DNA from 3 places in the Allobrachymonas denitrificans genome. Region 2 is predicted to be linked to each of the others. Evidence: riboswitches for the same ligand, from Rfam matches in the RefSeq annotation. Region 2 holds a riboswitch; each other region holds the start of a gene.
What was found. Region 2 has a riboswitch for cobalamin ahead of KKQ75_RS04200 (TonB-dependent receptor plug domain-containing protein). Riboswitches for the same ligand answer to the same signal wherever they lie in the genome.
Positions count from the first base shown of each region.

Region 1: another riboswitch for cobalamin. It lies ahead of KKQ75_RS01275 (bifunctional adenosylcobinamide kinase/adenosylcobinamide-phosphate guanylyltransferase); the one in region 2 lies ahead of KKQ75_RS04200 (TonB-dependent receptor plug domain-containing protein).
Region 3: another riboswitch for cobalamin. It lies ahead of KKQ75_RS07835 (energy-coupling factor ABC transporter permease); the one in region 2 lies ahead of KKQ75_RS04200 (TonB-dependent receptor plug domain-containing protein).

Region 1 is NZ_CAJQUA010000001.1:273,324-283,723, forward strand. It holds gene fnr (fumarate/nitrate reduction transcriptional regulator Fnr) at 1-290, opposite strand, end outside; gene hemN (oxygen-independent coproporphyrinogen III oxidase) at 514-1,911, shown strand; gene KKQ75_RS01255 (sulfite exporter TauE/SafE family protein) at 2,005-2,691, shown strand; gene KKQ75_RS01260 (sulfite exporter TauE/SafE family protein) at 2,695-3,519, opposite strand; gene KKQ75_RS01265 (cell division protein ZapA) at 3,864-4,196, opposite strand; gene KKQ75_RS01270 (DUF904 domain-containing protein) at 4,193-4,501, opposite strand; cobalamin riboswitch at 4,632-4,871, shown strand; gene KKQ75_RS01275 (bifunctional adenosylcobinamide kinase/adenosylcobinamide-phosphate guanylyltransferase) at 5,047-5,637, shown strand; gene cobO (cob(I)yrinic acid a,c-diamide adenosyltransferase) at 5,649-6,218, shown strand; gene bluB (5,6-dimethylbenzimidazole synthase) at 6,363-7,037, shown strand; gene bioB (biotin synthase BioB) at 7,056-8,105, shown strand; gene cbiB (adenosylcobinamide-phosphate synthase CbiB) at 8,164-9,147, shown strand; gene KKQ75_RS01300 (aminotransferase class I/II-fold pyridoxal phosphate-dependent enzyme) at 9,144-10,286, shown strand; gene KKQ75_RS01305 (cobyric acid synthase) at 10,397-10,400, shown strand, end outside.
Region 2 is NZ_CAJQUA010000001.1:886,687-897,086, forward strand. It holds gene KKQ75_RS04170 (EamA family transporter) at 1-189, shown strand, start outside; gene KKQ75_RS04175 (3-deoxy-7-phosphoheptulonate synthase) at 260-1,336, shown strand; tRNA gene KKQ75_RS04180 (tRNA-Leu) at 1,392-1,480, shown strand; gene KKQ75_RS04185 (hypothetical protein) at 1,560-1,850, opposite strand; gene glnD ([protein-PII] uridylyltransferase) at 1,996-4,830, opposite strand; gene map (type I methionyl aminopeptidase) at 4,844-5,662, opposite strand; cobalamin riboswitch at 5,802-6,075, shown strand; gene KKQ75_RS04200 (TonB-dependent receptor plug domain-containing protein) at 6,271-8,289, shown strand; gene KKQ75_RS04205 (ABC transporter substrate-binding protein) at 8,389-9,237, shown strand; gene KKQ75_RS04210 (FecCD family ABC transporter permease) at 9,246-10,250, shown strand; gene KKQ75_RS04215 (heme ABC transporter ATP-binding protein) at 10,247-10,400, shown strand, end outside.
Region 3 is NZ_CAJQUA010000001.1:1,679,953-1,690,352, reverse strand. It holds gene KKQ75_RS07855 (cobalt-precorrin-5B (C(1))-methyltransferase) at 1-1,060, opposite strand, end outside; gene KKQ75_RS07850 (precorrin-8X methylmutase) at 1,088-1,783, opposite strand; gene KKQ75_RS07845 (sirohydrochlorin chelatase) at 1,805-2,758, opposite strand; gene cobM (precorrin-4 C(11)-methyltransferase) at 2,755-3,591, opposite strand; gene KKQ75_RS07835 (energy-coupling factor ABC transporter permease) at 3,664-4,302, opposite strand; cobalamin riboswitch at 4,455-4,677, opposite strand; gene alaS (alanine--tRNA ligase) at 4,776-7,403, shown strand; gene KKQ75_RS07825 (MBL fold metallo-hydrolase) at 7,498-8,466, opposite strand; gene KKQ75_RS07820 (AMP-binding protein) at 8,698-10,392, shown strand.

The DNA.
Region 1 (10,400 bases), 610 kb from region 2:
ATGCCGTCCAGCCCGACGATCTCGCCGGCCATCTGGAAGCCGGTGACCTGGTCGCGGCCGTCCTGCGCAGTGACCGTGGTCTTGAAAAAGCCGGTGCGGATGGCGTAGAGTGCCTTGAACGGGTCACCGTGCGTGAACAGCGGTTCGCCACGCGGAATCCTGCGCCGGGCACCGACCATGTTGTCGATATAGCGCAGTTCTGCCTCGCTCAGACCCATGGGCATGCACAGCTCGCGCAGATTGCAGTTCGAGCAGGCCACTTTGTAAGACTTGGGGAGCGAAGGAGACATGCAGCTATCCGGGGCGCGCGCCATTGCGCACTTGATCCTTGTCATGGAAAGTGCCGATTATCGCATGGCGGAAAAGAGGGGTTGATACATATCAATGGCTGCAGGGGCATTTCGCTGGCAAAGTAGATACCCGCAATGACAGCATGGCAGCGCCCGCAACCGTTCAGGCTTTTGTGCAGCAAGGGGTTATGCTGGCGCTTGCTCACTTAGAATGCCCGAGACCATGAGCAGTACCGAACAGATCATCCTCACCCCAGAATTGCTGGCCCGCTACGACATTGCTGGCCCGCGCTACACCTCCTATCCCACGGCTGACCGTTTTGTCGAGGCCTTTGGCGAGAGCGACTACATCGCTGCGCTGGAGCAGCGGCACAATTCCCGGCCGGGCCATGTGCTGCCGCTGTCGATCTATGTGCACGTGCCGTTCTGCCAGTCGCTGTGCTACTACTGCGCCTGCAACAAGATCATCACCAAGCACCGCGAGCGCGGCACCGAGTACCTGCGTTATCTGCAGCGCGAGATTGACCTGCATGTCGCGCATCTGGGGCGCGGGCAGGTGGTGTCGCAGCTGCACTTCGGTGGCGGCACGCCCACCTTCCTGGACGATGCGGAACTGAGTCAGCTGATGGGCATGATCCGGGGGGCCTTTGAACTGGCAGAGGGCGGCGAATACTCGGTGGAAGTGGACCCGCGCACGGTGGATGAAAAACGCCTGCAGAACCTGTTCGACCTGGGCTTCAACCGCCTGAGCTTCGGCGTGCAGGACTTCGACCCGGACGTGCAGAAGGCGGTGCACCGCATCCAGCCGGCCGAGCAGGTGTTTGCGCTGGTGGAGGCATCGCGCCGCATCGGCTTCAAGTCGGTCAACGTCGACCTGATCTACGGCCTGCCGCAGCAGACCGCGGCCTCGTTTGCACGCACGCTGAAGCAGGTGAACGAGTTGCGGCCGGACCGTATTGCGCTGTATGCCTACGCGCATCTGCCCGAGCGGTTCAAGGCACAACGCCGCATCGATGCCTACACGCTGCCCAGCGGTGGCGAAAAGATCGAGATGCTGTCGCAATCGCTCAAGGCCTTTGGCGATGCCGGCTACGTGTACGTGGGCATGGACCACTTTGCGCTGCCCGATGATGCACTGGCCATTGCCAAGCGCCAAGGCCGCCTGCACCGCAACTTCCAGGGCTACAGCACGCAGCCGGACTGCGACCTGATCGGCCTGGGCGTTTCGGCCATCGGCCGCATCGGCGCCACCTACAGCCAGAACGCCAAGACGCTGGAAGACTACTACGACGCGGTCGAGCGCGGCCATTTCCCGGTGGTGCGTGGCCTGGCGCTGACGCGAGACGACTTGATCCGCCGCGCCGTCATCATGGCCATCATGTGCCAGGGCGAGATCGACTACGAGTCGATCAACCTGGCCTGGCTGATCGACTTCAAGGATTACTTCGCGCGCGAGCTGGAGATGCTCGGGCAGAAGGAAGAGGAAGGCATGGTGCGCATCACCGAGAACGGCATCACCGTCACCGAGCAGGGCTGGTATTTCGTGCGTGGCGTGGCCATGGTGTTCGACAAGTACCTGCAGGCGGACCGCACCCGCGTGAAATTCTCTAAAATCATCTGATCGGTGGCAGACACCCGGCAGGGTGAGAGGGACTGCCATGGCAAGGCCGGCACCGGTGCATACCGTGCCGGCCGTTTTGCATGAAAGAGAAGTATGGAAGCATCATTGATCGTCACGGCCCTGCTGATGGGCCTGGCGGGCGGCCCGCACTGCATTGCCATGTGCGGCGCGGCATGCGCGGGGATCGGCGTCACGGCCGGTGAACGGCCGGCGCAGCAGAATACGGCCATGGGGCTGTTCCAGGTGGGGCGGGTGCTGGGCTATGCCGGCCTGGGCGCGCTGGCCGCGGCCACCATGCAGGGCCTGGGCTGGCTGACGGTGCAGAGTGCCGCGCTGCGGCCGGTGTGGAGCACGATCCACGTCGCCGCGCTGGTGCTCGGGGTGTTGCTGATGTTCCAGGGGCGGCAGCCGGCCTGGCTGGATCGCTCGGCGCGCAAGGTGTGGGAGCGCATCAAGCGCCTGCAGCAGCGCGGCGGTTCTTTCGGGCCGGTGCTGGTGGGCATGCTGTGGGCCTTCCTGCCCTGTGGCCTGCTGTATTCGGCACTGATGGTGGCGGCCCTGACCGGCGTGGTATGGCAGGGGGCAGCCGTGATGGCCTTGTTCGTGCTGGGCACCAGCGTGTCGCTGATGGCGGGCCCGTGGCTGCTGCTGCGCATGCGCAAGCTGGGCGATGGCGAATGGGGCATTCGCCTGGCTGGCCTGGCGCTGGCCATCAGCGCCGGCGTGGCGCTGTGGATGGGCCTGATGCATGATCAGGCGCCGTGGTGCACCACGCCCTGAGGTTTACGCGCCCAGCAGGCGGATACCCTTGATCAGCATGCTGACCGCCAGCAGCATCAGGATGCCGGCGAAGATGCGCTTGAGGGTCTTGACCGGCAGGGCGTGCGCGGTGCGTGCGCCCAGCGGGGCCATCAGCACGCTGCAGCTGGCGATCACGGCCAGGGCTGGCAGCCAGACGTAGCCAACCGACCATTCCGGCCGGCCCGCCACGCTCCAGCCGCCCAGCACGTAGCCGATCACGTTGAACACCGCGATCGGAAAGCCCAGGGCGGCGCTGGTGGCCACGGCGTTGTGGATGGCGACGTTGCACCAGGTCATGAAGGGAACGCTCAGGAAGCCGCCGCCGGCGCCGAGCAGGCCGGACAGGAAGCCGATCACGCTGCCGGCCGCCATCTGGCCGCCACGGCCGGGCATCTGGCGCGTGGGCTTGGGCTTGCGATCCAGGAACATCTGCAGCGCCGCCAGGATCACCAGCACGCCGAACACCACGGACAGCCAGGCACCCTTGAGCAGGGCGAACACGCCGATGCTGACGACCAGTGCGCCGATCATGATGCCCGGGGCGATACCCTTGACCAGATCCCAGCGCACCATGCCGCGCTTGTGGTGGGCGCGCACGCTGGAGATGGAGGTGAAGATGATGGTGGCCATGGAAGTGGCAATCGCCATCTTCACGGCCAGTTCGTTGTCGACGCCGCGGCTGGCCAGGATCCAGGTGATGAAGGGCACCAGCACCATGCCGCCCCCCACGCCCAGCAGGCCGGCCATGAAGCCGCCGGTGAGGCCGAGCGCGGCCAGTTCGACAATGGTGATGGGTTCGAGGATCATGGCGGGAAATCTGCTGAGGCGTTCGGAGCTCCGAACGCGAAAAGCCGCCCTGGTGGGCGGCTTGGGGTCTGTCGCGAGGGGCGCCAGACGGCTGAGAGGTGTCTGCAGCAGAGCCAGACCGTCATCCTGAACGGAGGGGTTCAGGTGGGCGAGGGCAGCAAGGCCTTGGGTTCATCTAACGCGAGATGATCACGCTGGCCGAGCGATCTACCAAGCCCGGGCTCAGAGAGCATTGGTTCAAGGAAATATAAAGCCAAGCTCGCTGCAGACGCCTTCATTTTAGGATGAAATTCGCCCGCGTGGGAAATTTGCAGATGTAAAAGCCCGCGCGTTGTGTACGGCTGTCAGATCAGGCGGCCGTCCTCGGCCAGCGCCTCGTCCATGCGCTGCAGCAGGGCCTGCATGCGGGGGTGCACCAACTCGGCCGGCTGTACCTCGCCTTCGGCGGCGGGGGCGGGCATGGCGGCAATCTGCTGCTCCTTCTCGATCAGGTCGAAGGCCATGTTGAGGGCGGCGAGCACGGCGATGCGGTCGCGTGCGCGGATCTTGCCGGCATCACGGATCTTGCACATGGCGGTGTCGACGCGCTGCACTGCCTCGGTCATGCGGTCTTCGGAACCTTCCGGGCAGGCCAGCACATAGGCCTGGCCCATGATCGGAACTTCGATTTGCTTCATTGCGGATCATCCTTGGCAGAAGAAGGCTGTGCGGCAGGGGGCTGCTGGCCCCAGACGCTGGCCATGGCGGGCGCCGGGGCGGCCGGCGCTGCCACCGGCTCGGCCGGCAGGCGGGCGAGCAGGGCGTCGACGCGCGCGCGGGCGGCCGACAGGCGCGACTTGAGCGAATCCCGCTCCTGGATAACTTCCTGCAGCTGGCCCTGGAGCAGGGCGGCGGTTTTCTGCAGCTCCTGGTAGCGCAGCAGCATGTGCTCCATGCGGTCTGCGACCTGGTCGAGCGAGAGCGGGGTGAGGGGAGTGGTCATGGCACGGGAACGACAGGCAACAAGATAGCTGGCGTGGCCTGCAGCTGCAGGCCTGGCCCTTTGTTGCACATTGTAGATGATGGCGCCGGGACGCCATGGGGGCTTTCCTCAGGGACGGGGCGAATCGTCCTACAATATCCGGATTGCTGGTGCCTGGCAGGTCGTTGTGGCCGCCGGGTAAACGGGAAGCAGGAGTCCTGCCGGGATGGCTGGCAGGGCACAGGCCTGCGCTGCCCCCGCAACGGTGATACGGCGCAGCCCGGGTTGTGAAGCGGCTGCCGCAGTGTTCTCGCACGCCACTGGCCAGGTGCCGGGAAGGCAGCGCTGCCATGCCGTCAGCCCGGATACCGGCCAGCAAGCTTGATTTGGGGCGCCTGCCTGCGGGCCGGCGCCGGAACGGAATGCAGCGGCGGGGCGCCAGCGGTTTTCCGGGCTTTTCTCATGGTGGCATTGGTGCCGGTGCTGGCGGACATTTTCTCTCTTGGTCTTTCTCTCCTGAACGGGTTGCGCCCTGGCGTGCGCCGTGCGCAGCCGTGGAGGGCGGCATGAGGCATCACGAACTGATCCTGGGCGGCCAGAAATCCGGCAAGACGGTGCGCGCCGAGCAGTTGGTGGCGCGCTGGCTGGAGCAGGATGCGGGGCGCCGTGCCCTGTATCTGGCAACGGCACTGCCCTGGGACGAGGAAATGCAGCAGCGCATCGCGCGCCACCAGCAGGATCGCGCCCGGCGCGTGCCGCGCATGCAGACCCTGCAGGCTGCGGAGTGGGGCGGCGCACTGGACGTGCCCGGCCTGTTGCGCCAGCATGGTGCGCCGGAGGTGGCACTGGTGCTGGACTGCCTCACGCTCTGGCTGACGCAGCAGTTGATGCCGCTGGAGCAGGAGGATGTGCAGCCGGTCGCCGATGCTGCGCGGCTGGAGGCCGCGGTTGCCGATCTGCTGGAGGCCATCCGGGCCTGGCCGGGCCCCTTGTATATCGTGAGCAATGAAATCGGTCTGGGCGTGATTCCGCTCGGCCGCGAGACGCGTGCCTTTGTCGACGCGCTCGGCGAACTCAACCAGCGCGTGGCGGCAGTGTGCAGCCACGTCACCCTGATGGCGGCAGGCTTGCCGCTGACATTGAAATCTTCCGACTGAAAGGACCTGCCATGAAAATCGAGGAACCGCCCAAGGAAAAGCCGTACGAGAAGTCGGATGGCGAACGCCGCGGCATCCTGATCGTCAACACCGGCGATGGCAAGGGCAAGAGCACGGCGGCCTTCGGCCTGGCGCTGCGTGCCACCGGCCGCGGCAAGAAGGTGAAGATCTACCAGTTCATGAAGGTGCCGAGCGCCCGCTTTGGCGAGCACCGCATGTTCGAGCAGATCGGCGTGCCCGTGGAAGGGCTGGGCGACGGCTTCAGCTGGAAGAGCCAGGATCTGGAAAAGTCCGCGCAGCTGGCGCGCGACGGCTGGGAAAAGGCCAAGGCCGCCATCCTGAGCGGCGAGTATTTCCTGGTGGTGTGCGACGAGATCACCTATCCGCTGGTGTACGGCTGGCTGCCGCTGGAAGATGTGGTGGAGACGCTGAAGAACCGTCCGCGCGATGTGCATGTGTGCCTGACCGGCCGCCGCTGCCCGCAGGAGATCGTCGACATCGCCGATACCGTGACCGAGATGCGCCCGGTCAAGCATGCGTTCGATGCCGGCATTCCGGCACAGCGCGGGATCGAGGACTGAGCGGATTTGGTGAGCAAGACCATGACGAGCCTGCCTTTCGCCCCGGACGCATCATCGGGTGAGGCTGCAGCCTTGCCGACTGCCGTGCCGCAGGATGCATCGCATGCCTATCCGGCGGCGGATCGGGATGCGATCTACCGCGTGATGGCGCAGCGGCGCGACATGCGTCATTTCACGCCGGGCGCGCAGGTGGCACCCGAGGTGCTGGAGCGCCTGCTGCTGGCGGCGCATGCGGGGCCGAGCGTGGGTTTCATGCAGCCCTGGCGCTTTCTGCGCATCAGCGATGCGGGGCTGCGCGAGCGCATCCATGGCTGCGTGGAGCGCGAACGCGTGGCCACGGCCCGTGCGCTGGGCGAGCGCGAGGAGGATTTTCTCAAGCTCAAGGTCGAAGGGATCCGCGAGGCGGCCGAGCTGATCGCGGTATGCCTGGCGGACGGGCGCGAGCGCCATGTGTTCGGCCGGCGCACCATGCCCTATATGGATATCGCTTCGGTCGGCTGCGCGCTGCAGAACCTGTGGCTGGCGGCGCGTGCGGAGGGGCTGGGCGTGGGCTGGGTGTCGATTTTCGATCCCGACGAGCTGGGTGCCTTGCTGCAGCTGCCCGAAGGGGCCAGCCCGCTGGCGCTGCTGTGCATCGGCCCGGTGCCCGAGTTTTATGATGCGCCCATGCTGCAGCAGCAGCGCTGGGCCAGCCGCATGCCGCTGGCGGATGTGGTTTTTGACAATAGCTGGGGCCACAGTGCCCCGTTCCTGCAGGGGCTTTGTCAGCCTGGGCAAAGCCCGGTAGCGGACAATGCGTGCTGCGATTCTTCCGATTGATGTAGAGAAAGCCCGAAGATGGACACTCCTGTCACCCATTCCCCCGCCACCTGCCATACCGGCGGCGAGCAGACCGTGCATTTCTGCGCCCCGCGCAACAACCAGCCGGTGCCGCAGAGCACCAACCGCTGGGCGGTGGAGGATATCGAGGCGCTGTTTGCGCTGCCGTTCCCCGAGCTGATGTTCAAGGCACAGCAGGTGCACCGCGAGCACTTCAATCCGGCCGAAGTGGAATTTGCGACGCTGCTTTCGATCAAGACCGGCGGCTGCCCGGAGGATTGCGGCTACTGCCCGCAGTCGGTGCACTATGACACCGGCGTCGATGCCACCAAGCTGATGGAAGCCGACAAGGTGCGCGAGGCCGCCGAGCTGGCCAAGGCCGCGGGTGCCACGCGTTTCTGCATGGGTGCGGCCTGGCGCGCGCCCAAGGACCGCGACATCGAGAACGTGGTCACGCTGATCAAGACGGTGAAGGACGTGGGCCTGGAAGCCTGCTGCACGCTGGGCATGCTGACCAAGGACCATGCCGAGCAGCTCAAGGAAGCCGGTCTGGATTACTACAACCACAACCTGGACACCGCGCCCGAGAACTACGGCAACATCATCAGCACGCGCGATTACCAGGACCGTCTGGACACGCTGGAGAACGTGCGCAACGTGGGCGTGAATGTCTGCAGCGGCGGCATCATCGGCATGGGCGAAAGCCGTCGCCAGCGTGCCGAGCTGATCGGCCAGCTGGCCAATCTGCATCCGCATTATCCGGACAGCGTGCCGATCAACAATCTGGTGAAGGTCGAGGGCACGCCGCTGGCCGAAACCGAAGACATCGATCCGCTGGAGTTCGTGCGCATGATCGCCGTGGCCCGCATCACCATGCCCAAGGCGCGCGTGCGCCTGTCGGCTGGCCGCAGTGCCATGGCCGATACCATGCAGGCGCTGTGCTTCATGGCTGGTGCCAACTCCATTTTCTACGGTGAAAAGCTGCTCACCACCGGCAACCCCGATGTGGAAGCCGACCTGAAGCTGATCGAGCGTCTGGGCATGACGGCGGGAAAGTCGGGACACTGATCCGCGGCGGCACCCTTGCGGGTGCCGTGCATGCTACCGACCCGGCAGGAGTGTTGCCATGACAGGACCACACGGACTCTGGATCGGATTTGCAGCCGTGCTGCTTGCCCTGATGATCGACCAGTGGATCGGGGAGCCGCCACCGCGCTGGCACCCGGTTGTCTGGATGGGCAACTACCTGGGCCGTGCCGGGCGCTGGCTGCAGGCGCGGGTGCGCCCGCACGAGGCTGACTGGCCGAGCTTCTGGCGCGGAGCACTGGCCTGGTGGGGCGGTGCGTTGCTTGTGCTGGTAGTGGCAGGAGCGCTGCAATGGCTATTGTTGCAGTTGCCGTGGGGCTGGGCCGCCCTGCTGCTGGGCATTGCGCTGAAGCCGTTGCTGGCCTGGCGCATGCTGACCGACGAGGTGGCGGCGGTGGAGGTGGCGCTGGGGCGTTCCCTGCAGGAAGGGCAGCAGCAACTGGCGCGCATCGTCAGCCGTGATGTGACGCAGCTGGGCGAAGAGCAGGTGCGCGAGAGCGCCATCGAGAGCCTCGCCGAGAACCTGAATGATTCCGTGATTGCGCCGCTGTTCTGGTTTGCGTTGCTGGGTCTGCCCGGTGCGGCGCTGTTCCGTTATGCCGATACGGCCGATTCCATGTGGGGCTACCGCGGCGACTACCGCGGCCAGGTCTGGGAATGGGCGGGCAAATGGGCGGCGCGTGTCGATGACGTGCTGGCCTGGCTGCCCGCACGCATCACCGGACTGGCGCTGCTGCTGTCCGGCATGCGGCCGACGCGCTGTTCACTGCAGCGCCTGCAGCAGGAGGCAGGGCGGACGCCCTCACCCAACAGTGGCTGGCCCATGGCCGCCATGGCGATGGTCCTGGATGTGCGCTTGCGCAAGCCGGGCGTATACACCCTGCATGCGGCGGGACAGGCGGCGCAGGCCAGCCATGTGCCGCGCGCCGTGCAGATGACGCGAGTGGCCGTGCTGGGCCTGCTCGGAATCACAATCTTGTTCGCAGCGCTGGCCTTTCATGGCTGGCAGGGGAGGGCTGCATGACAGACACCATGATGGTTGCGGCGCACGGCGGCACCGATGCCATGGGGGCCGCGCCGTGGGATTTTTCGACCAACAGCAATGCGGCCGGGCCGTGCCCGTACACGATGGAGGCGCTGAATGCGGCCGATGCCACGCGCTATCCCGATCCCACCTATCGGCGCCTGCGCGAGCAGCTGGCCGAGTTCCATGACGTGGAAGTGCAGCGCATCGTGATCGGTGCCAGTGCCAGCGAATTGATTGCACGGCTGGCGGCCTGGACGGCCCTGCGCCATCCGCATGGCGCAAGCTGGATGCCGCAGTTCCATTACGGCGACTACGCCGTGGCATCCAGCAAGGTCGGGCTGAAGCGCACGGAGATGATTGCCGAGGCGGACCTGGTCTGGCTCTGTGCACCGTCCAGCCCGCTGGGCCAGGCGCTGACCCTGCCGGAAGACTGGGATTTGCGCAAGCCCGGAGCGATCGTGGTGCTGGATTGTGCCTACGCGCCGCTGCAGTTGTCGTTCAAGCCGCTGGCTCCCGAACTGGACCGGGATGCGGTCTGGCAGCTCTGGACGCCCAACAAGGCGCTGGGTGTGTGCGGCATCCGTGGCGCCTATGCCATTGCGCCGCTGCATGCGGAGCGTGGCGCAATTGCGGAGTTTGCGCAGCTGGGGCCGTCGTGGCCGACGGGCGCGCACGGCGTGGCGCTGCTGGAAAGCTGGTGCTCGCCCATGACGCAGCGCTGGATGAACGAGGCACGGTATATCCTGCGCAGCTGGAAACTGCAGCAGATGGCGCGCTTGCAGATGCTGGGCTGGGAAGCGATTCCAAGCGAGACAAATTTTGGCGTGATGCGCCTGCCCTGGCCGCTGCTGCTGTTCGATCAGCCGGACGTGCCGGGCGGGCGGGGCGAGCCGGCGCAACCGCGTTGCGATGCGAGCGGCGGGTGGGACGGCATGCAGGCGGATGCCTCGGCATTGCGCGTGCTGAGTCCCTACTGGCACAGCCTGACGCAGGCGCTGCGTGCGCGCGGAGTCAAGCTGCGTGATTGCTGCAGTTTTGGCCTGCCGGGCCATGTGCGCCTGTGCGTGCACACGCCGCAGGCGCAGCAGGCGCTGGTGCATGCCTGGACGGAAGTGATGCAGGAGTTGAAGGCATGAACGGAATACAGCAGGGTGCAGGCCGGAGCGAGGGGGCGCCGGGACACGCCATGCCGGCCAGGGCGACTCAGGCGGCGGACACATCCGGCCGCCGGCTGGCGCCGTGCGTGATGG
Region 2 (10,400 bases):
AGCCGTTATGCAGCTGCCTCGGTCAGCCCGATGGCACTGCTGGTGCCTGTGTTCGGCATGGCCGCTTCGGCGCTGCTGCTGGGCGAGGGCATGCCGGGGTGGAAGTTGCTGGCGGCCGGGCTGGTGCTGTTGGGACTGACCATCAACGTGCTGTGGCCGCATGTGCAGCGGCGCTGGGCTGCGCGCTGAGCAAGCAGGACGGCTGCCGAGCCGCTACAATGATCTGCTGCATTGCAGCAATCCTGAACACTGTACCGGCATGACTTCCTCTACCCACGACACCACCCGCATCGACGACACCCGTATCAGCGCCGTCCGCCCGCTGCTCACTCCTGCCCTGCTGCAGGAAAGCCTGCCCATCAGCGATGTGGCGCTGGAGCGCGTGGAGCAGCAGCGTCGCGCCATCAGCGATGTGCTGCACGGCCGCGATGACCGCCTGATTGTGGTGGTGGGGCCGTGCTCCATCCACGATCACGACCAGGCCATCGAGTACGCCCAGCGCCTGCTGCCGCTGGCGCAGGAGCTCGCAGGCGAACTGCTGGTGGTCATGCGCGTGTACTTCGAAAAACCGCGCACCACCGTGGGCTGGAAAGGCTACATCAACGACCCGCATCTGGATGGCACCTTCGCCATCAACGTAGGCCTGGAAAAGGCGCGCCGCCTGTTGCTGGATGTGATCGAGCTGGGCCTGCCGGCAGGCACTGAATTTCTGGATCTGCTCAGCCCGCAGTTCATCAGCGACCTGATCGCCTGGGGCGCCATCGGCGCCCGCACCACCGAAAGCCAGAGCCACCGCCAGCTGGCCTCGGGCCTGAGCTGCCCGGTCGGCTTCAAGAACGGAACCGATGGCGGCATCAAGGTGGCGGTGGACGCCATGGTGGCGGCACAATCGCCCCATGCCTTCATCGGCATGACCAAGATGGGCCAGGCCGCGATCTTCGAGACGCGAGGCAATGCCGACTGCCACGTGATCCTGCGCGGCGGCAAGGCGCCCAACTACGATGCAGCCCATGTGCAGGCCGCCTGCGAGGCGCTGGCCAAGGCCGGCCTGACCGAACAGGTCATGGTCGACCTGTCGCACGCCAACAGCAGCAAGCAGCACCAGAAACAGATCGACGTGGCCGCCGACGTGGCCGCCCAGATCGCCGGCGGCGAGCGCCGCATTACCGGCGTGATGATCGAGAGTCATCTGGAAGAAGGGCGGCAGGACCTGGGCGATGGCGAACTCAAGCGTGGCGTATCCATTACCGATGCCTGCATCAGCATGGATCAGACCGAGCCGGTGCTGCGTCAGCTGGCCGAGGCTGTGCGCACGCGTCGTGAGGCGGCACGCTGAGTCTGCCCACCGTATAATCGCAGGCTTTCCGGCGCATCTGTATCAGATGCGCCACGCCTCGATGGTGAAATTGGTAGACACAGCGGACTTAAAATCCGCCGACGGTAAAACGTCGTACCGGTTCGATTCCGGTTCGAGGCACCAAATAGAAAGACCTGCTTGCATCGTTCAAGCAGGTCTTTTTCTTTGCGGGTTCAGGGCAGCGACAAACTGCCCTTCAAAATCACCACTTCTTGCCGCGGCCCATATTGCCAGCCCCCTTGCGCTTGCCCTTGCCGGCATTCTTGTATTGGCCGTAATGGTTGCCCTGGTTCACATGTGCCTTGCGCTGGCCCAGATGCAGGCCGTTGTCGCCCCGCGCCGCAACCGGCGGGTTCACGACAACGCCGGGGGTGGATACCACCACGCCGGGCACGCCCACGTTGACGGAAGGCGGATTGATATGGACGGTAGCAGCCGATACGCCAAAGGCGGCGGCTGTGGTGGCAATCAGGATGGCGATTTGTTTTTTCATGGTTATCTCCGTTGGGCGCGTGCCTTGATCAGGCAGCACGCCATTATTCAATCAGAGCGGTGCTGCACGGGCTTTACGAAGAGCCCCAAAGTGTGTGTAAATGCTAATTGCACTGATGCTTTTTGCCTAGGCTGTGACAAATGTCTCAGTGGATGGCAATCGCATCCAGCAGCGCGCGTTCCAGTTCGGCCTGGAAGCGTGCCGACGCGAGCGAAGGCGACGCGATCAGGAAGGTGTCTTCCACCCGCTCGCCCATGGTCGAAATCTTGGCCAGTTGCACGCTGATCTGGTGCTGGCTGAGCACGCGGGCAATGCGATAGAGCAGGCCGAGACGGTCGCTGGTGGTGATGGTCAGCACCCAGTGCTGGGCTTTTTCATCGGCAGAAAGCTGCACCGCCGGCGTGATCGGGAACATGCGCACGCGGCGCGAAACACGGCCACGCGCGGGTTCGGGCAACGGGCCGTGCTGTTCGATGGCGCGCGCCAGCGAGGTTTCCACCATGGTGATGAACTCGCGGTAGTGCTCGGGCATGAGCGAGGTCACGACCTGGAAGGTGTCGAGCGCGTAGCCATCGCTGGTGGTGTGCACCTTGGCGTCCAGAATGCTGAAGGCGGCCTGCTCGAAGTAGCCGCAGATGCGGGCGAACAGTTCTGGTTGGTCGGGGCTGTAGACCAGCACCTGCAGGCCTTCGCCATGCGGGGCCGGGCGGGCACGCACCACCGTCTTGCCCTGGCCGGCATGGCGGGCGATGTGGCGTGTGTGCCAGGCGATGTCGCCGCTGTCGTGGCGCATGAAATAGCCCACGTCCAGCGTGTTCCACAGCTTCACATGGCCCTCGAAGGGCATGGAAAACCGCGCCATTTCCACCAGCGCGCCGCGCTTGTGCGATTCCACCAGCGAATCCTGATCTGGATGGTGACCGCCGAGCACGCGCAGGGTGGCCTGGTACAAGTCTTCCAGCAGCTTGCCTTTCCAGCCGTTCCACACCTTGGGACTGGTGCCGCGGATATCGGCCACGGTCAGCAGGTACAGCGCCGTCAGGTAGCGCTCGTTGCCCACCTTGCGCGCAAAGGCGAGGATCACTTCCGGGTCACTCAGATCCTGCTTCTGCGCAATGGTGCTCATGCTCAGGTGTTCGCGCACCAGAAAGGCCAGCAGGCTGGTGTCGGGCTTGCTGATGCCGTGGTTCTTGGCAAAACGGCGGATTTCGCGCTCGCCGAGCAGCGAATGGTCACCGCCGCGGCCCTTGGCAATGTCATGAAACAGTGCGGCGGTGGACAGGATCCAGGGCGAGTCCCAGCCGGCGGCCAGTTGCGAGCACAGCGGATACTCGTGCGCATGCTCCACCTTGAAGAAGCGCCGCACGTTGCGCACCACCATCAGGATGTGCTGATCCACGGTGTAGACGTGGAACAGGTCGTGTTGCATCTGGCCCACGATCTTGCGGAACACCCACAGGTAGCGGCCCAGCACGGAGGTCTGGTTCATCAGGCGCAGCGCCTGTGTCACGCCGCTGGGCGCCTGCAGGATCTGCAGGAACTGCTGCCGGTTGACCGGATCGCGCCGGAAGGCACTGTCCATCAGCACGCGGGCGTTGAACAGGGCGCGCAGCGTGCGTGCCGACAGACCCTTGATGCCGACCGTCTGCTGCAGTACCAGAAAAGTTTCAAGAATGGCGTGCGGCTGCTCGCGGTAGAGCGTGTCGCTGACCACTTCGAGCAGGCCGTTGTTGTCGAGAAAACGCTCGTTGATCGGCCGCATTTCGCGCCGCTGCGCGCCCAGCGCCAGGTAGTCGGTGTGTGGCGTGGCCGTGCTTGCCACGGGGTTGACCACTTCCTGCGCGGCGAGCTGGGCGCCGGGTTCGCTCGCCTGCGGATCGCGTGCGGAGCTGCGTGCCTGCAGCGCACGCATGGCGCGGGTGACGGGCGCCGGGTCGTAGTTGCGTGTGTGGCCGGAATCGCGCAGGCGTTCGGCAATGTTCAGCAGCAGGATCTGGCTGAGCTGCGTGACGGCCTTGGCCGTCCAGTAATAGTGCCGCATCAGCGCTTCGCTGGGGCGGATCGGGCTGCGATCGTGGCCCTGGCGCGTCTGGCGTTCGATCGGGGTGTAGCCGAAAAGCTCGGCCACCAGTGTCTGCATGTCGAACACCAGCCGGTCTTCACGCCGGTTGGCCACCATGTGCAGGCGGGCGCGGATCAGGCTGAGCAGGGTGTAGTTGCGCTTGATCTGCTTGGCCTCGTAGCGTGTCATCAGGCCGTGGCGCGTCAGCGCATCCCAGGTGGTGCCGTAGCCGGCTGCCTTGGCCACCCACAGCACGATGTGCAGATCACGCAGGCCGCCGGGAGATTCCTTGCAGTTGGGCTCCAGCGCATACGGCGTGTTGTCGAACTTGGCGTGGCGCTGACGCATTTCCAGCGTCTTGGCCAGGTAGAAGGCATAGGGCTGCATGGCGCTGTCGTAGGCCGCGCTCAGCTGGCGGTACAGGGCCTGCGGGCCGAAAATCAGCCGGCGCTCCAGCAGCGAGGTCTGCACCGTGATGTCGCCCGCGGATTCGCTCAGGCACTCCGACAGGGTGCGTACGGCGGAGCCGATCTGCAGGCCCAGATCCCAGCAACTGCCGATGAAGGCGCTGACGCGGGCCTGGACAGGATCCTGCGCCGGGGCAGGGTGCGCCGCATCGGGCAGCAGCACCAGCACATCGACATCCGAATGCGGAAACAGCTCGCTGCGTCCGTAGCCGCCCACTGCCACCAGTGCGGCCTTGTCCCGGTCCAGCCCGTGCAGGCGCCACAGCGCCAGCAGCACGGCGTCAGTCAGCTGGGTCAGCTTCCGCAGCGTGCCCAGCACGCCGCGCATGCGGCGGTAGCCGATGTCCGGATCCCGGAAGTGCGCAAGCAGGGCTTCCTTGTCGCGCGCATAGCCATCCCGCAGCGCCTGCAGCGCCTCTGGGGCAACGGCGTCCGGGCTCTGCGCGTGCATGGTCAGGCCGGGTTCAGGTGCGGATGGCGCTGACGAAATCCGGCAGCGCAGGCATGCCTTCGGATACGGTCAGCACTTCGTAGCCGGTTTCGGTCACGACGATGGTGTGCTCGTACTGGGCCGACAGCGAACGGTCCTTCGTCACGATGGACCAGCCGTCGTTCGATTCCTTGATCTCGCGGCGGCCGGCGTTGACCATCGGTTCAATCGTGAAAATCATGCCGGGCTGCAGCTCTTCCAGCGTGCCGGGCTTGCCGTAGTGCAGTACCTGCGGTTCGGTATGGAATTCCTGTCCGATGCCGTGGCCGCAGAATTCGCGCACCACGCTGTAGCCGTGGCTTTCGACGTATTTCTGGATGGCGCTGCCGATATCGCCCAGGCGCGCGCCCGGCTTGACTTCGACAATGCCTTTCCACATCGACTCATGGGTGACGCGGCACAGACGGCGCACGAACGGGGGCGCAGCATCTTCGCCGCCCACGATGAACATGCGGCTGCTGTCGCCATGCCAGCCGTTGGTGATGGGGGTCACGTCAATGTTGACGATATCGCCTTTTTTCAGCGGCTTGTCGTTGGGGATGCCGTGGCACACCTGCTGGTTGACCGAAGTGCAGATGGACTTGGGGTAGGGCGTGTGGCCCGGGGGCGCGTAGTTGAGCGGCGCAGAAACGGAACCACGGCTGGAGGTGTACTCCTCGCACAGGCGGTCGATCTCGTTGGTGGTGACGCCGGGGACGATGTGCGGGCCGATATAGTCGAGCAGCTCGGCCGCGAAACGGCAGGCCACCCGCATGTGATCGATTTCTTCGGGTGTATGAATCTTGATGGTCATGGGGCGCAATTATCCTGCAATGCGGCATCCCGCGTGGGCAAAGGGGCGTTGCGTACAGGCACTTGAACGGCAATGTCTTGCCCATTTCGTGGGCAGCGACAGGGTTTGTAATTACAATCGGTCACGCATCGGCGTGTGGCCGGTGCACTAGACCACAGGTGCCTGCAGGCGCCGGCTGCGGCCGGAATGCGCAGGTTAAACGGGAACCGGGTGCGCGTTGCATGGCAACGTCAGGCCCGGACTGCCCCCGCAACGGTAAGCGAGTGTGGGTGTATCAGGCTGCGCCAATCGATGGCGCGGCAGCCACTGCAGGTGCGGTGCGGCGTTGTGCAAGGCAACGCGCGCGCCGCCTGTGGGAAGGCGATGCACCAGAACTTGCGAGTCCGGATACCGGCCTGTTGTTGTGGATGCTGTCGGATCAGGGTTGCGACAGCTTGAACCTGGCCGTCTGCGGGGAGCAGACAGAACATCGCTTGTTTCTTCCGGCATCGTCGTGACAACGCAAGCAGGCTTTGCATGGCCTGTGCGATGTCGTGCAATGCCTGCAGCGAAACTGTCTGCGTGCAGCGTGGCCATCAGGAAAATCGAGAGTGGCTTTGAAAATGAAAATGGAATCCATCCGCCTGGCAGGCTTGCTTTTCTGCCTGACGCCGGTTGCTGCTGCCGTGGCGCAGACGGCAGGGCCTGTTGAGGTTGTGGCTGCATCGCAAGACACTGGCGCCAATGCAGACACCTATCGCGTCGTCGTAACGGGCGCACGATCGGAAATGCGCCTGAAGGATACGCCACAGCGTATCGAGGTGGTTACCCGCAAGGAAATCGAGCAGACACCCCACCACGATCTGGCTGACCTGCTGGACAAGACCGCCAACGTCGATATCAAACAGTATCCGGGCATGAATGCTGCCGTTTCCGTGCGCGGTTATACGCCCAGTTCTCCGATGGTGGGTGAGTCGTGGCAGACGCTGTTTCTGCAGGACGGCATCCCTGCCATCAAGGACAACATTGGCCTGATTCCCAGCCAGGGGGCCGCTCGGGTCGAGGTGCTGCGCGGACCGTCTTCTGCTTTGTATGGCGCACAAGCCATGTCTGGCGTTATCAATGTGATTCCGGTTCGCCGTACTGGCGATCTGCAGGGCGGGGTTGGCGTTTCTGTCGGCAACTTCAAGCATCGTTCGGTGCAAGCGGATATTGGCGGTGCACTGACTCCGTGGCTGAACCTGGACTATTTCGGATCATGGCAGAAGCAGGGTGACTACAAGTCCGGCGATGGCACGCGCTGGAACAACAGCGCTGCCACTCAGTACAGTCACGGACTCCGGCTCGGTTTTGAACTTGCTCCGGGCTGGACACTTGACGCTCGTGCAGATGTGGCGCGCGGCGATGATGTTGGGAACCCTGGTGCCTGGTCGGAGTATGACGGCAAGCCTACTGTCAAGGATGTGAAGCGCGATTTGTACAGTGCCAAGCTCAAGGGGGTGATGGGGCAACATGCGTTGAGCGCGGCTGTCTATTCCGGCAAGGAAACCAACACTACTTACAAGGCGCCGCCAAGCGGCCAGCGTCCGCTGGATTTCGATGCAAAAATCACCTGGCAGGGCGCACAACTCAAGGATGAATGGACCTGGGCGGATGGCTACAAGCTGGTGTATGGTGTGGATTACGACCAGACCAAGGCCGGATCGGTCAGCTACCTGTTCGGTCCCGCAACGGTTTACAACCCCGACAGCAAGCTGCAGACGACTGCCATCTACGCGCAACAGCATATGGCATTCAATAACGATCAGACCAACGTGTACGTGGGTGGACGTTATGACCGCTTCAAGCTGTCCACCTTGCCGACGGCCCTGCTGCCCAACAATACGCCGCAAAGCCGGACATTCAACCAGTTCAGCCCGAGCGCGGGTATCAAGCACTACTTTACGCCGATGGTGGCCGTGCACGCCTCGGCCGGCAAGGGCTTCATGGCGCCCAGCGCATGGAAGCTGGCAGGGGACTACTCCACGTTCTCGAACTACCGTGGCAACCCCAACCTGAAGCCCGAGAGCAGCCGCAGCGCGGATATCGGCGTCACGCTGGAACAGCCTGACTGGAACGTTGACCTGACCTTTTATGACACCCGCGTCAAGGACAAGATCGTCAGCTACAAATATCAGGAAGCAGGCAAAGGCTACACCAGTTGGATCAACGCAGATCAGGCCCGCATGCGCGGACTCGAACTCACGGCAGGCTGGGACATCAATCCCAATCTCAAACTCGGATTGGGTTATACCCATAGCCTCCGCGCCGAATCAGAGAGCAAGGGTGTATGGAAAGATCTTGAGTACGTACCCAAACACAGTGCACGCTTGACACTGGACGGCAACTGGGACAAGTTGCACACGCGAGTGGGCGCCCGTTATACCGGCAAGGCCACCAAGAGCGCCTTCTTTGCCGACTGGAGCAGTACCACCAAGCAGTACCCGGGCTACACCCTGTGGGACGCCAGCGTGGCCTACCGCTTCCTGCCGAATCACACCCTGAGCTTCAGTGTCGACAACCTGTTCGACAAGTATTACGAGTCGGTTCCCGGCTATGCCATGCCCGGCCGCGAGTTCAAGCTGGGTTACCGCTGGGACTTCAAGTAAGCTGCCGGCATGACTGTGTGGCACACGCCCGAATCCGCTGAATGTTCGCCCGTTCCGCCGCCTCGGCGGGGGCGGTGGGGCGTTACGGTGGCGGCTGGCGTGTGTCTGCTGGCAACGCTAGGGGGCTGCCAACCGGCCGACAAACCCGCTCCGCTTGGGGCGAGCAAGGCGGCCATTACCGCCAAGCCCCAGCGCATCGTCTCCCTCAACCTCTGCGCCGACCAGTTGCTGCTGCAGCTGGTCGAGCCGCAGCGTATCGCGGCACTGAGCAAGCTGGCGCATGATCCCGAGCTGTCCATGCTGGAGACGAAGGCGCGCACCTTGCCGATTGTCCGTGGCGATACGGAAGAAGTGCTGCTGCTCAAGCCCGATCTGGTGCTGGTAGGTGCCTACACCACGCGTTACACCAGCCAGATGCTGCGCGATCTCGGCATCCGCGTGGTGGAGGTGCCGCTGGCGCACAAGCTGGACGAAGTGGTCACGCAGACTGAGCTTGTCGCCGCTGCCGTCGGCGAGCCAGAGCGCGGGCAGAAGCTCGTGCAGACCATCCGCGAACAGGAGCAGGCGCTGCGCACCACCGTGCAGGGCGATCCAAAGCCCTGGCCGATCGCCGCCGAGCGCAGCTGGCAGGGCTACAGCACCGGCAAGGGCACCATGATGGATGAGCTGCTGCAACTGGCCGGCTATCGCAATGCCGGCGTGCTGGCAGGCCTCAATGGCTACGGCTATTTGCCGCTGGAGCGCCTGGTCGAAGCCCAGCCCGACCTGATGATGACCCCCGATTACGCGCGCAAGCTCCCCAGTGTGGAACCGCGTGAGCAACTGCATCCCGCGCTGGCCGGTACCAGCCTGAGCGAGACCATCCTGCCGACGCGCATGACCATCTGCGGCGGCTACTGGAGTCTGCAGGTGGCGCGCATGCTGGCGCAGCGCAAGAGCGCTTCATAATGCGGGCCATGCAAGAAACCGGAATTCGCTCCAGCCTGTGGTGGCTGCCAGCATGGCTGCTGCTGGCGGCGTTGGCGCTCGCCTCGCTGGCCGTGGGCTATGCCGACATGAAACCGCTGCGCCTGCTGCAGGGCGCGCTGGCGGGTGAATGGGTGCCGTCGCGCATCCTGTGGGACTTGCGCGTGCCCCGCACCGTGCTGTGCGTGGCGGTGGGGGCGTCCCTGGGCATGTCCGGTGCGGCCTTGCAGGGCCTGCTGCGCAATCCCCTGGCAGAACCCGGGCTGCTGGGCGTGACAGGCGGCGCGGCGCTGGGCGCCGTGGTGGCGCTGTATACCGGTCTGGCCCAGGCGATGGTGCTGGCCTTGCCACTCGCAGGCATGGCCGGCACGGCGCTGGCCGTTGCGCTGGTGTTTGCGTTGGCGCGCCGCAACGATGACACCACCACGCTGATTCTGGCCGGTGTGGCAATTTCGGCGCTCAGCAGCGCCCTGATCGCGCTGGTGATGAACTGGTCGCGCAATGCCTTTGCCTTGCAGGAAATCGTGTTCTGGATGATGGGCTCGCTGGCCGACCGCAGCATGCGCGAAGTCGGGCTCGCCGTGCCCGCGATCCTGGTCGGGATGCTGTTGCTGTGGCAGTCCCGCCGCGGCCTGCAGGCACTGGCACTGGGCGAGGAAACGGCGCACTCGCTGGGCATCGATCTGCGCCGACTGCGCCTGCTGGTGCTGGTCGGGACGGCCTGCAGCGTCGGTGCGGCCGTATCGGTGGCGGGATCGATCGGCTTTATCGGACTCGTTGCGCCGCACCTGATGCGCCCCTGGGTCAAGGCCGATCCGGCTCGATTGCTGCCCGCTTCCGCATGGGCGGGTGCCGTGCTGCTGCTGCTGGCGGACATGGGCGTGCGCCTGCTCTACAACGAAGGACAGGAGCTCAAGCTGGGTGTGCTGACGGCGCTGATTGGTGCGCCGTTCTTCCTGTCGCTGATTCTGCGTCTGCACCGGAGGGAAGCATGAGCGCAGTGATGCAGGATCAGGCCATGCAGACGCAAGTAGCCGGCAAGGCTTCACTGTTGCAGGCCAGCGGCCTCGTGGTCAAGGCCGAGGAGCGCCGTCTGCTGGACGGCGTGCATCTCGAACTGCAGCCAGGCCAGTTGCTCGGCGTGC
Region 3 (10,400 bases), 790 kb from region 2:
CCGGTGCAGTCAGGGTGTCGATGGCGGCCTGAGCCAGCGCATGGTGGAAGGCATCGCCCAGGCCGCGTTCCACCATCAGCTCGGCGCCGAAGCGCGCGGTTTGCGCGTCGGCAATGGCGGTGCAATCCTCGTCGCTGGCGCCGATCTGCCGTGCGATGCGCGCCACCAGATCGGTATCCACCACGTTGCGGTTGGCGTGGGTGATGGTCTCGCCCTGGGCGATCTTGGTGAGCTTGCCCACCATCACGCCCAGCACCACCAGCCGGATGCCCTGCGCCACCACTTCATCGAGCGCATAGCGCAGAAAGTCGCCCATCTGGATGAAGCAGGCCGAGGGCAGTTCCGGGTGGTCCTTGCGCAGTTCGGCAATGGCGAAACTCTCGGTGCGTCCGCCGGTCGTGAGCGCCACCACGTCATGCCCCAGCGTGGACACCACCTGGATGGCCTGCACCACGCTGGCGCGCCAGGCGCTGGTGGAGTAGGGCTTGACGATGCCGGTGGTGCCCAGGATGCTGATGCCGCCCAGAATCCCCAGTCGTGCATTGGTGGTCTTCTTGGCCATGTCCTGCCCGCCGGGCACGCTGATCGTCACCTCCAGCCCGTGGCGCTGCAGCAGGTCGCTGCCCAGCTCGTCCAGTGCCTCGCGCAGGTTGTCGGCAATGTTCTGGCGCGGCACCGGGTTGATGGCCGGGCCGCCCACTTCCAGGCCCAGGCCGGGCATGGTCACCGTGCCCACGCCTTCGCCGTTGCGATAGACGATGCGGCCGACCTGCCCTGGCAGCACGCGCAGGTCCACCGTGAGGTGGGCCTTGTCGGTGCAGTCGGGATCATCGCCGGCGAACTTCTCGATCCAGGCACGGGCATGGCGCTCCACGCCTTCGCCCTCGACCATCCCCTCGCCCACGGCAAAGCTCACGCGGTCGCCATTGGGCAGCAGGCTGGTGATATGGGGCGGAACCAGGCCATGCACCATGCCCACGGCGCAGGCCCGTGCGGCTGCGGCCGAACAGGCCCCGGTGGTAAAGCCGGTGCGCGTGCCTTTCTGGGGTTTGCCTTCCATGCTTGAAAGCTCCGTGGTCAGAAGGCTTCAGGCAGCCACGGCCTGCTTCTGGCGCGCCTCGGCCAGCGCCAGCAGTGCGTGCAGCGCAGCCACCACCAGCGTGGAGCCGCCCTTGCGCCCGCGGATCACGATCCACGGCACTTCCTGCACTTCGGCCATCAGATCCTTGCTTTCGGCGGCAGAGACAAAACCCACCGGCATGCCCACCACCAGCGCCGGGCGCACACCTTCCTCGCGGATCAGGCGCACCAGCTCGATCAGCGCGGTGGGAGCATTCCCGATCCCGACAATGGCGCCATCCAGCAACCCCAGCCGATGCGCCTTGCGCATGGCCTGTACGGCACGCGTGGTGTCTTCCTGCTGCGCCTGCGCGATCACGTCGGCATCGCTGATGAACTGGTGCGTCATCACGCCGAAGTGCGACAGCCGTGGCTTGGACAGCCCGACGCAGATCATTTCCACGTCCGCCACCATGGCGATGCCGCCGCGCGCCTTGGCATCGAGCAGCGCCTGCAGCCCGGCCTCGACCGCATCGGGATGGAAGTCCGTCAGGCCGTTGAATTCGAAATCGGCGTTGGCATGGATCATGCGGCGCACGATGGGCCACTGGCCTTCGGTATAGACGTGCGGGCCGGCTTCGCTGTCGATGATGGCAAAGCTGTCATGCTCGATGACCTGGCCGGCGCGCGTGAGCTGCTCGGTAACAGTGTTGATGGTGCTCATGGCAAACCCGTGAAGTGCGAATCAGTGGTGGGACACATGCGTGCAGTGGCGCACGGCGTCGTTGCCGTCGTCGCCATGGTCGTGTGCATGCGCATGGTGGTGCCCGTCGTGCGAATGGTCATGTCCGTGTTCGCCATGCGCATGATCATGGTGATCATGGCTGTGCGGCACATACCCCGCCACGTCATAGCGCACCGTCGCATGCGGCGCGCCGCGCAGCCACTTGTCCACCCGCTCGTCCAGCAGCGCAAACACCTCCGGCTCGAAGCCGAAATACTGGCTGTGCGCAAAGCGCAGCTGCGGATACTGCTTGCGCAGATGCTCCACCTGGCGGTCGATGCGGTGCATCAGCGTGCCGGTGAACAGGTAGTAGGGCAGGATCACGATCTGCGTCATGCCCAGCAGCATGTGCCGTTGCACCACGCGTTCCAGGCGCGGGTAGGTGATGCCGGTAAAGGCCACATCCACCAGCTCGTGATCGGTTTCCTCCCACAGCCAGCGTGCCATCTTGGCGACCTCGCCATTGGCCTTGCGGTCGCTGGAGCCGCGTCCCAGCAGGATCACGCCGGTGCCTTGCGGATCGGGCATGTCCAGCCGGTGCATGGCATGGCGCAGCTTGCGGCGCAGCACCGTCAGCACCGGCTCGCAGGCGCCCAGATGCGGTGCATAGTCGAACTGCACTTGCGGAAAGCGCTGGCGCGCCTGCTCCAGGGCATAGGGAATGTCGCCTTTCACATGGCCGGCGGCGTTCAGGATCAGCGGCAATACGAGCACTTTGCCATCATGCTGCTGCGCATGGGCGGCGGCACGGTCGAGGCCTTCGTCCAGCAGCACATCGGCAAACTCGATAAAGCACACCTCGATGTGCCACTCGGGCCGGTCCTGGCGCCAGCGGCGTGCGAATTGTTCGATTTCTGCGTTGCCGCCCGGCTCGCGCGAGCCATGGCCAACCAGCAGCAGGGTAGGAGTCGTCATGTCGGGGTTCCGGAGGAAGAGGGGGAAACGTCATCCGCAGGCGCACTGGCGCGGCGGAAACGGTGGGTAAAGCCGGCGTCATACAGGCGCGACTTGGTCAACTCGGGCCACTGGCGGGCACCCAGTGTGGGGCTGGCGATGATCATGCTCTGGCTCACCACGCCGGCCTCGCGGCAGATCGCCTTGATGGTGGACAGCGTGCCGCGCAGGATGCGCTCCTCGCCCGGCCAGCTCGCCTTGTGCACCACCAGCATGGGCGCGTCCTCCGGCCAGCCGGCGGCGCGCAGTTCGCTCTCGACCTTGTGCAGCAGGGTGATGGAGAGGTAGATGCACAGCGTGCAGCGATGCTGGGCCAGTTCGCGCAGGCTTTCGCCTTCGGGCATGGGCGTGCGGCCTTCCACGCGCGTGAGGATCACGGTTTGCGTCACCTCGGGCAGTGTCAGGCTCTCCACCGCCGCAGCGGCCGAGGCCATGGCCGAGGTCACGCCCGGCACCACCGCGATCGGTATGCCGGCCGCATCCAGCGGCTGCGCCATCTCGATCAGCGTGCCGTAGAGCGAAGGATCGCCCGTCTGCAGGCGCACCACCACGGCGTGCTGCTGCGCCTGCGCGATCAGCCAGGCGCAGATCTGCTCCAGCGTCATGTCCTTGCTGTCGGCGATCACACAGCCGGCAGGCGCCCAGCGCGTGGCGGCCTCGCTCACCAGCGAGCCGGCAAACAGGATGGCACCGGCCTGCGCGATCAGGTCGCGCCCTTTGACGGTCAGCAACTCCGGATCGCCGGGGCCGGCGCCGACAAACCAGACCTTGCCTGGCAGGGAAGAGAATTGCATGGGAAAAACCAGAAACAGAAACGGCAAAAGCCCGGCCCGCACACTGCAGGCCGGGCCGGCGGACGGCAGTGATCAGGCAGCAGCCGTCACGCGCTCATCCAGGCACAGCTGGGCCCAGTTGCTGTCCTTGAAGCCGCGCGCAGCGCGCACGATGGCCAGCGTCACCAGCGGCTCGACCAGCACCAGCGCCAGGTAGCTGGCGGCAAAGGTGGCCCAGTTGGCCAGCGGCGTGGGTTCGGTGCCCATGGACAGCCAGAAGCCCACCATCAGCGTCACGCCGGCGTAGAAGGCAAAGTCCAGCTTCACGATGTTGGCCACGGTGAACTTGCCGGCCAGGCGCTTGCCCAGGCCGTAGTGCACGGCAGCCAGCGGCACCATCAGCGACAGGCTGTTCACGGCCAGATGCGCCAGATCCTGCGGATCGAACAGCAGACCCTGCAGCAGCAGGCCAAAGGCAAAGCCGAACAGCGTGGGCACGAAGCCCAGCAGCAGGTAGATCGGCATGGCGCCGACGAAGTGCAGTTCCGATGCGCCAACCGGCATGTGGAACACCTGCATGAAGATGGAGAAGAACAGCGCCGCCAGCGCGGTGCGCAGCAGCAGGGCCGGGCGCTTGACCAGCGCGGGCGCGCAGGCAGCCAGCATGCCGACGGCTGCGACGTTGGCAAAGGCGATCTTGGCGGAGGAGAGAATGCCGGGTTCGATGTGCATGATTGCTTCCTTTTAGTAACACCCTAGAAGACCAGCCGGGGCTGGCATACAGTCTGCCGCGCTGGCAGGTGGGTATTGAAGGAAGCGCGATGCCGGGAAGAAAAAGGGGGAAGTCCGGCTGTGCACTGCCCGCATCGCCCTCCGCAACGCTGACAAACGTGTCACAGCAGGCCGGTCTCCGGGCTTGCCAGTTCCTGCACAGGGCAGGGGGCCTGCAGCACCTTCCCGGCCGGAAGCGACCAGTGGCATCGAGCTGCAAGCTTGACTGACATACCGTTGCGGGGGCAGCGCTGGACTTGGCCTCGGCCTTACCAGCTTCCCGTTTCATCCGGACGGACATGACTCCATCCGGACACCTGCATGTATGCATAATTATAGGCGGCCTCCTGCTGAAAATGGCTGCGCACCTATAATCTCGGGCAGCACATTTCGTTCCCCATACAGCCTTTTGCGGCCGTTCGGCCGTCCCCAGCATGAGCACCCCTTCCCCCATGACCGTTGCGGACATCCGCAAGACCTTTCTCGACTTCTACGCCAGCAAGGGCCACACCATCGTCGAATCCAGCCCGCTGGTGCCGGGCAACGACCCGACGCTGATGTTCACCAACTCGGGCATGGTGCAGTTCAAGGACGTGTTCCTGGGCACCGACAAGCGTCCCTACAACCGCGCCACCAGCGTGCAGGCCTGCCTGCGTGCTGGCGGCAAGCACAACGACCTGGAAAACGTCGGCTACACCGCACGCCACCACACCTTCTTCGAGATGCTGGGCAACTGGTCCTTCGGCGACTACTTCAAGCGCGAAAGCATTGAATGGGGCTGGGAACTTCTCACCCAGATCTACGGCCTGCCGCCCGAGCGCCTCACCGCCACCGTCTACGCCGAAGATGACGAAGCCTACGACATCTGGAAGGACGTGATCGGCCTGCCGCCCGAGCGCATCATCCGCATCGGCGACAACAAGGGCGCGCGCTACAAGAGCGACAACTTCTGGATGATGGCCGACACCGGCCCCTGCGGCCCCTGCTCCGAGATCTTCTACGACCATGGACCCGAAATCCCCGGTGGCCCGCCCGGCTCGCCCGAAGAGGATGGCGACCGCTTCATCGAGATCTGGAACCACGTGTTCATGCAGTTCGAGATGCACGAGGATGGCAGCGTCACGCGCCTGCCCGCGCCCTGCGTGGATACCGGCATGGGCCTGGAGCGTCTGGCCGCCGTGCTGCAGCACGTGCACAGCAACTACGAGATCGACCTGTTCGACACCCTGATCAAGGCCGCCGCGCGCGAAACCGGCTGTACCGACCTGGACAACCCCTCGCTCAAGGTGATCGCCGACCACATCCGCGCCACCGCCTTCCTGGTCAGCGACGGCGTGCTGCCTGGCAGTGAAGGCCGCAGCTACGTGCAGCGCCGCATCATCCGCCGCGCCATCCGCCACGGCTACAAGCTGGGCCAGCAAAAGCCCTTCTTCCACAAGCTGGTGCCCGATCTGGTGGCGCTGATGGGCGATGCCTACCCGCGCCTGAAGGCGCAGCAGGCGCAGGTCATGGCTGCGCTCAAGGGCGAGGAAGAGCGTTTCTTCGAGACCCTGGCCAAGGGCATGGAAATCCTGGACGACGCCTTGATTGCCGGCCGCCGCGAACTGCCCGGCCATGTCGCCTTCAAGCTGCACGACACCTACGGCTTCCCGCTCGACCTGACGCAGGACGTCTGCCGCGAGCGCGGCGTGACGGTGGACGAGGCCGGCTTCGAGGAAGCCATGCAGGAACAGAAAGCCACCGCCCGCGCGGCCGGCAAGTTCAAGATGGACAAGCTGCTCGACTACAGCGGCGAGGGCAATGCCTTCACCGGCTACGAGCAACTGGGCGGCGAGGCCAAGGTCGTGGCCCTGTATGTCAATGGCGAACCCGCGCAGCAACTCGATGCCGGCCAGCAAGGCGTGGTCGTGCTCGACACCACGCCGTTCTACGCCGAAAGCGGCGGTCAGGTCGGCGACCAGGGCGTGCTGGTGGCCAACGGCGTGCAGTTCGACGTGGCCGACACGCTCAAGATCAAGGCCGACGTGTTCGGCCACCACGGTACCCTGTCGCGCGGCACGCTCAAGGTGGGCGATACCGTCACGGCCGAAGTGGATTGCGAACTGCGCGCCGCAACCGTGCGCAACCACAGCGCCACACACCTGATGCACAAGGCGCTGCGCGAGGTGCTGGGCGAGCATGTGCAGCAGAAGGGCTCGCTGGTCAACGCCGAGCGCACCCGTTTCGACTTTGCCCACACCGCGCCGCTCACTCCCGAGCAGATCGCCGCAGTCGAAGCCAAGGTCAACGCCGAGATCCTCTCCAACAGCGACACCCAGGCCCGTCTGATGGGCATGGAAGAAGCCAAGCAGACCGGCGCCATGATGCTGTTCGGCGAGAAGTATGGCGATGTTGTGCGCGTGCTCAGCATCGGTTCCTCCACCGAACTGTGCGGCGGCACCCATGTGGGCCGCACCGGCGATATCGGCCTGTTCAAGATCGTGGCAGAAGGTGGCGTCGCTTCGGGCGTGCGTCGCGTGGAAGCGGTGACCGGCGCCAACGCGCTCAGCTACCTGCAAAGTCTGGAAAGCACCGTCGACAAGGTGGCCGGCGCGCTGCGCTCCGCCCCCGGCGAAGTGCTGGAACGCATCGGCCAGATGCAGGATCAGGTCAAGGCGCTGGAAAAGGAAATCGCCGCGCTCAAGGGCAAGCTGGCATCCAGCCAGGGCGACGAACTGATGAACCAGGCGGTGGACGTGAACGGCATCAAGGTGCTGGCGGCACGCCTGGAAGGCGCCGATGCCAAAACCCTGCGCGAGACCATGGACAAGCTCAAGGACAAGCTCAAGACCGCCGCCATCGTGCTGGCCGCCGTCGATGGCGAGAAGGTGCAGCTGGCTGCCGGCGTCACCAAGGACGCGACGGCCAAGATCAAGGCCGGCGAGCTGGTCAACTTCGTGGCGCAGCAGGTTGGCGGCAAGGGCGGCGGCAAGCCGGACATGGCCATGGCCGGCGGCACCAACCCGGCCGGGCTGGAAGCGGCGCTGGCCGGTGTGCAGGGCTGGGTGGCCGAGCGCGTCTGAGTTTCCGGGCGGTCCTCCCCTGTAAAGGCATGCGCTGGCAACGGCGCATGCCTTTTTGCTTTGCCTTCGCTGGCTGGTGAGAGGGCGGTAACGGCTACAGCCGCTGCCGCGACACTGTCGGACTGTCGCCGATTTCGCCGTCACGGCGCCAGATCGCATCCTTGCGCTCCAGCTCGTTCAGGATGTCTTCCAGCCACGCCTCCAGGCTGATGCCACCGCCCAGTGCCGCGTGCAGTTCGGCAAACACCGGCGCACCTGCCAGCCACTGGTTAAATGCTTCCAGCGCCATGCGCTCCACATCCAGCAGGTGGTATTTGATCAGCGCCTTGGCGCCATAGCGCGCATGCTGCTCCGGCTGCGCGCGGAACAGTGCAATGCGCTTGCGCGCGCTGGCAATCGCGGCCGTCACGGCAGCGCCTTCGCCCTCGCCAAACGCCGCGCCATGCCCCGGCACCACTACCTGCGGCTGCAGGCGCTCGATCTGCGCCAGCGTCGCCTCGAACCCCGCAAAGCCATCCCGGTCAAAGCGCGGCAACTCGTCGAACACAATGCTGAGCTGGCTTTGCCACAGCGCATCGCCAGCCAGCAGCAGGCGCAGCCGCGGCTCGAACAGCATCACGGCATCGCTGTCATGGCCGGCGGTGGCGTGCACTTCCCAGTCGTAGGCGCCCAGCCGCACCACGCTGCCGGGCTGCAGCACGCCCTGCGCGGCAAAGCGCCCGCAGTGCTGGCCGGTGAGCACATAGCTCAGCCGCTGCATGTCCCACTGTTGCACGGAATCCCACGACGAGGCTGCCACCAGCGTGTGCGCCTGGGGATAAGCCTGCTGCAGCAACGCCGTGCCGCCGCAATGGTCGCTGTGCAGATGGGTGTGCGCGATGGTGTGCAGCGGCGGCCCGCCCAGCAGCGCGGTCTGCACCAGATGCAGCGTCAATTCGGCATGCTTGTCATGGCCGGTGTCGATCAGCGCCGGCTGTTCGCCCAGGCACAGCACGTTGTTGGACGACAGCCAGCCGCGCTGGAACAGCTGCAGGTCGGCAGGAAGCAGGGAGGAGGCGGACATCGGGCAGAAACACAGGATGCGGTGCTGATTGACGTGAACGTCATGCGAACCCCCAGCATAACGGCTCCCGCATCCCGATCGGGGGGCAAACAATTAGGGGTAAGCCCTGCCCTCGGCCCTCTGGAGAAAGCCGACACTGTGGGATAGGATAGTCGTTCGAACGACCGTGCTATTCAGCGCGACATTCCAAGCACAACAACGCCAACCATCGACAGGCGAGGAGACACAGGCATGGTGGACAGGATCTGGCTGCAGCATTACCCCGAAGGCGTTCCGCACGACGTCAACCCGGAGCAATACGGCTCGCTCACGGACATGCTGGAAGAGTCCCTGCAGAAATACAAGGACAAGCAGTTCTCCATCTGCATGGATGTGGCGATGACCTATGGCCAGCTCGACCGCGAATCGGCCGCGCTCGGCGCCTGGCTGCAGGCGCAGGGGCTGGAGCCGGGTGCGCGCGTGGCCATCATGCTGCCCAACGTACCGCAGTTCGGCGTGACCATGGCTGCCGTGCTGCGCGCCGGCTACACCTGCGTCAACGTCAACCCGCTCTACACCCCGCGCGAGCTGGAGCACCAGTTGCGCGACTCCGGCGCCAGCGTCATCGTCATCCTGGAAAACTTCGCCCATACGCTGGAGCAGGTGATGGACCGTACCAGTCTCAAGCATGTCGTCGTCACCGCCATGGGCGACCTGCTGGGCGGGCTCAAGGGCAAGCTGGTGACCTTTGCCGTGCGCCACGTCAAGAAGATGGTGCCGGCTTTCAAGCTGGAGATGCCCGGCGGGCCGGCTGTCACGTCTTTCAGCCAGGCGCTGCGCCAGGGCGCCGGCATGCAGCTCAAGCGCGTGCCGCAGACGCTGGATTCCATCGCCTTCCTGCAATACACCGGCGGCACCACCGGTCTGGCCAAGGGCGCCATCCTGTCGCACCGCAATATCGTCGCCGCCATGCTGCAGGCCGACGCCTGGTTCCAGCCGGCGCTCAAGGACATGGGCAGCGACACCACGCGCATCCACACCATTGCCGCGCTGCCGCTGTACCACATCTTCGCGCTCACGGTCTGCCTGCTCGGCATCCGCCAGGGCTGGCACATGACGCTGATCCCCAACCCGCGCGACTTCCCTGCCTTTATCGCCACGCTCAAGAAAAAGCCCTTCCATGTACTGCCGGCGGTGAACACGCTGTTCAACGCCCTGCTGGTGCAGCCCGATTTCAAGACCGTCGATTTCTCGTCCTTGCGCATCTCGCAGGCCGGCGGCATGGCCGCGTCCGAGGGCACGGCCAAACGCTGGCAGGAGGCCACCGGCTGTCCGATGATCGAAGGCTGGGGCATGAGCGAGACCTGCGCCATCGGCACCAACAACCCGGTCACCAACCGGGAGTTCACCGGCACCATCGGCATGCCGCTGCCGGGCATCGACGTGGCCATTCTGGACGATGACGGCAAGGAACTGCCGCTGGGCGAGGCGGGCGAACTGTGCATCCGCGGCCCCAACGTGATGGTGGGCTACTACAACCAGCCCGAGGAAACGCGCCGCGCCACCACCGAGGATGGCTTCCTGCGCACCGGTGACATCGCACGCATGGAGCCCAATGGCCATATCCGCATCGTGGATCGCAAGAAGGACATGATCAACGTGAACGGCTTCAACGTGTTCCCGAACGAGATCGAAAACGTGGTGTCCACCTGCCCGGGCGTGGTGGAGTGCGCGGCCATCGGTGTGCCGGACGAGGAGCAGGGCGAGGCCGTCAAGCTCTACGTGGTGCGCAGCGACCCGAACCTGACCGAGGCTGATGTGCAGCGCTGCTGCAAGGAACGCCTGACCGGCTACAAGCGCCCGCGTCATATCGAGTTCCGCGACGAACTGCCCAAAACCAACGTGGGCAAGGTGCTGCGCCGGCGCCTGCGCGAAACCGAAGGCTGATCAAGAGA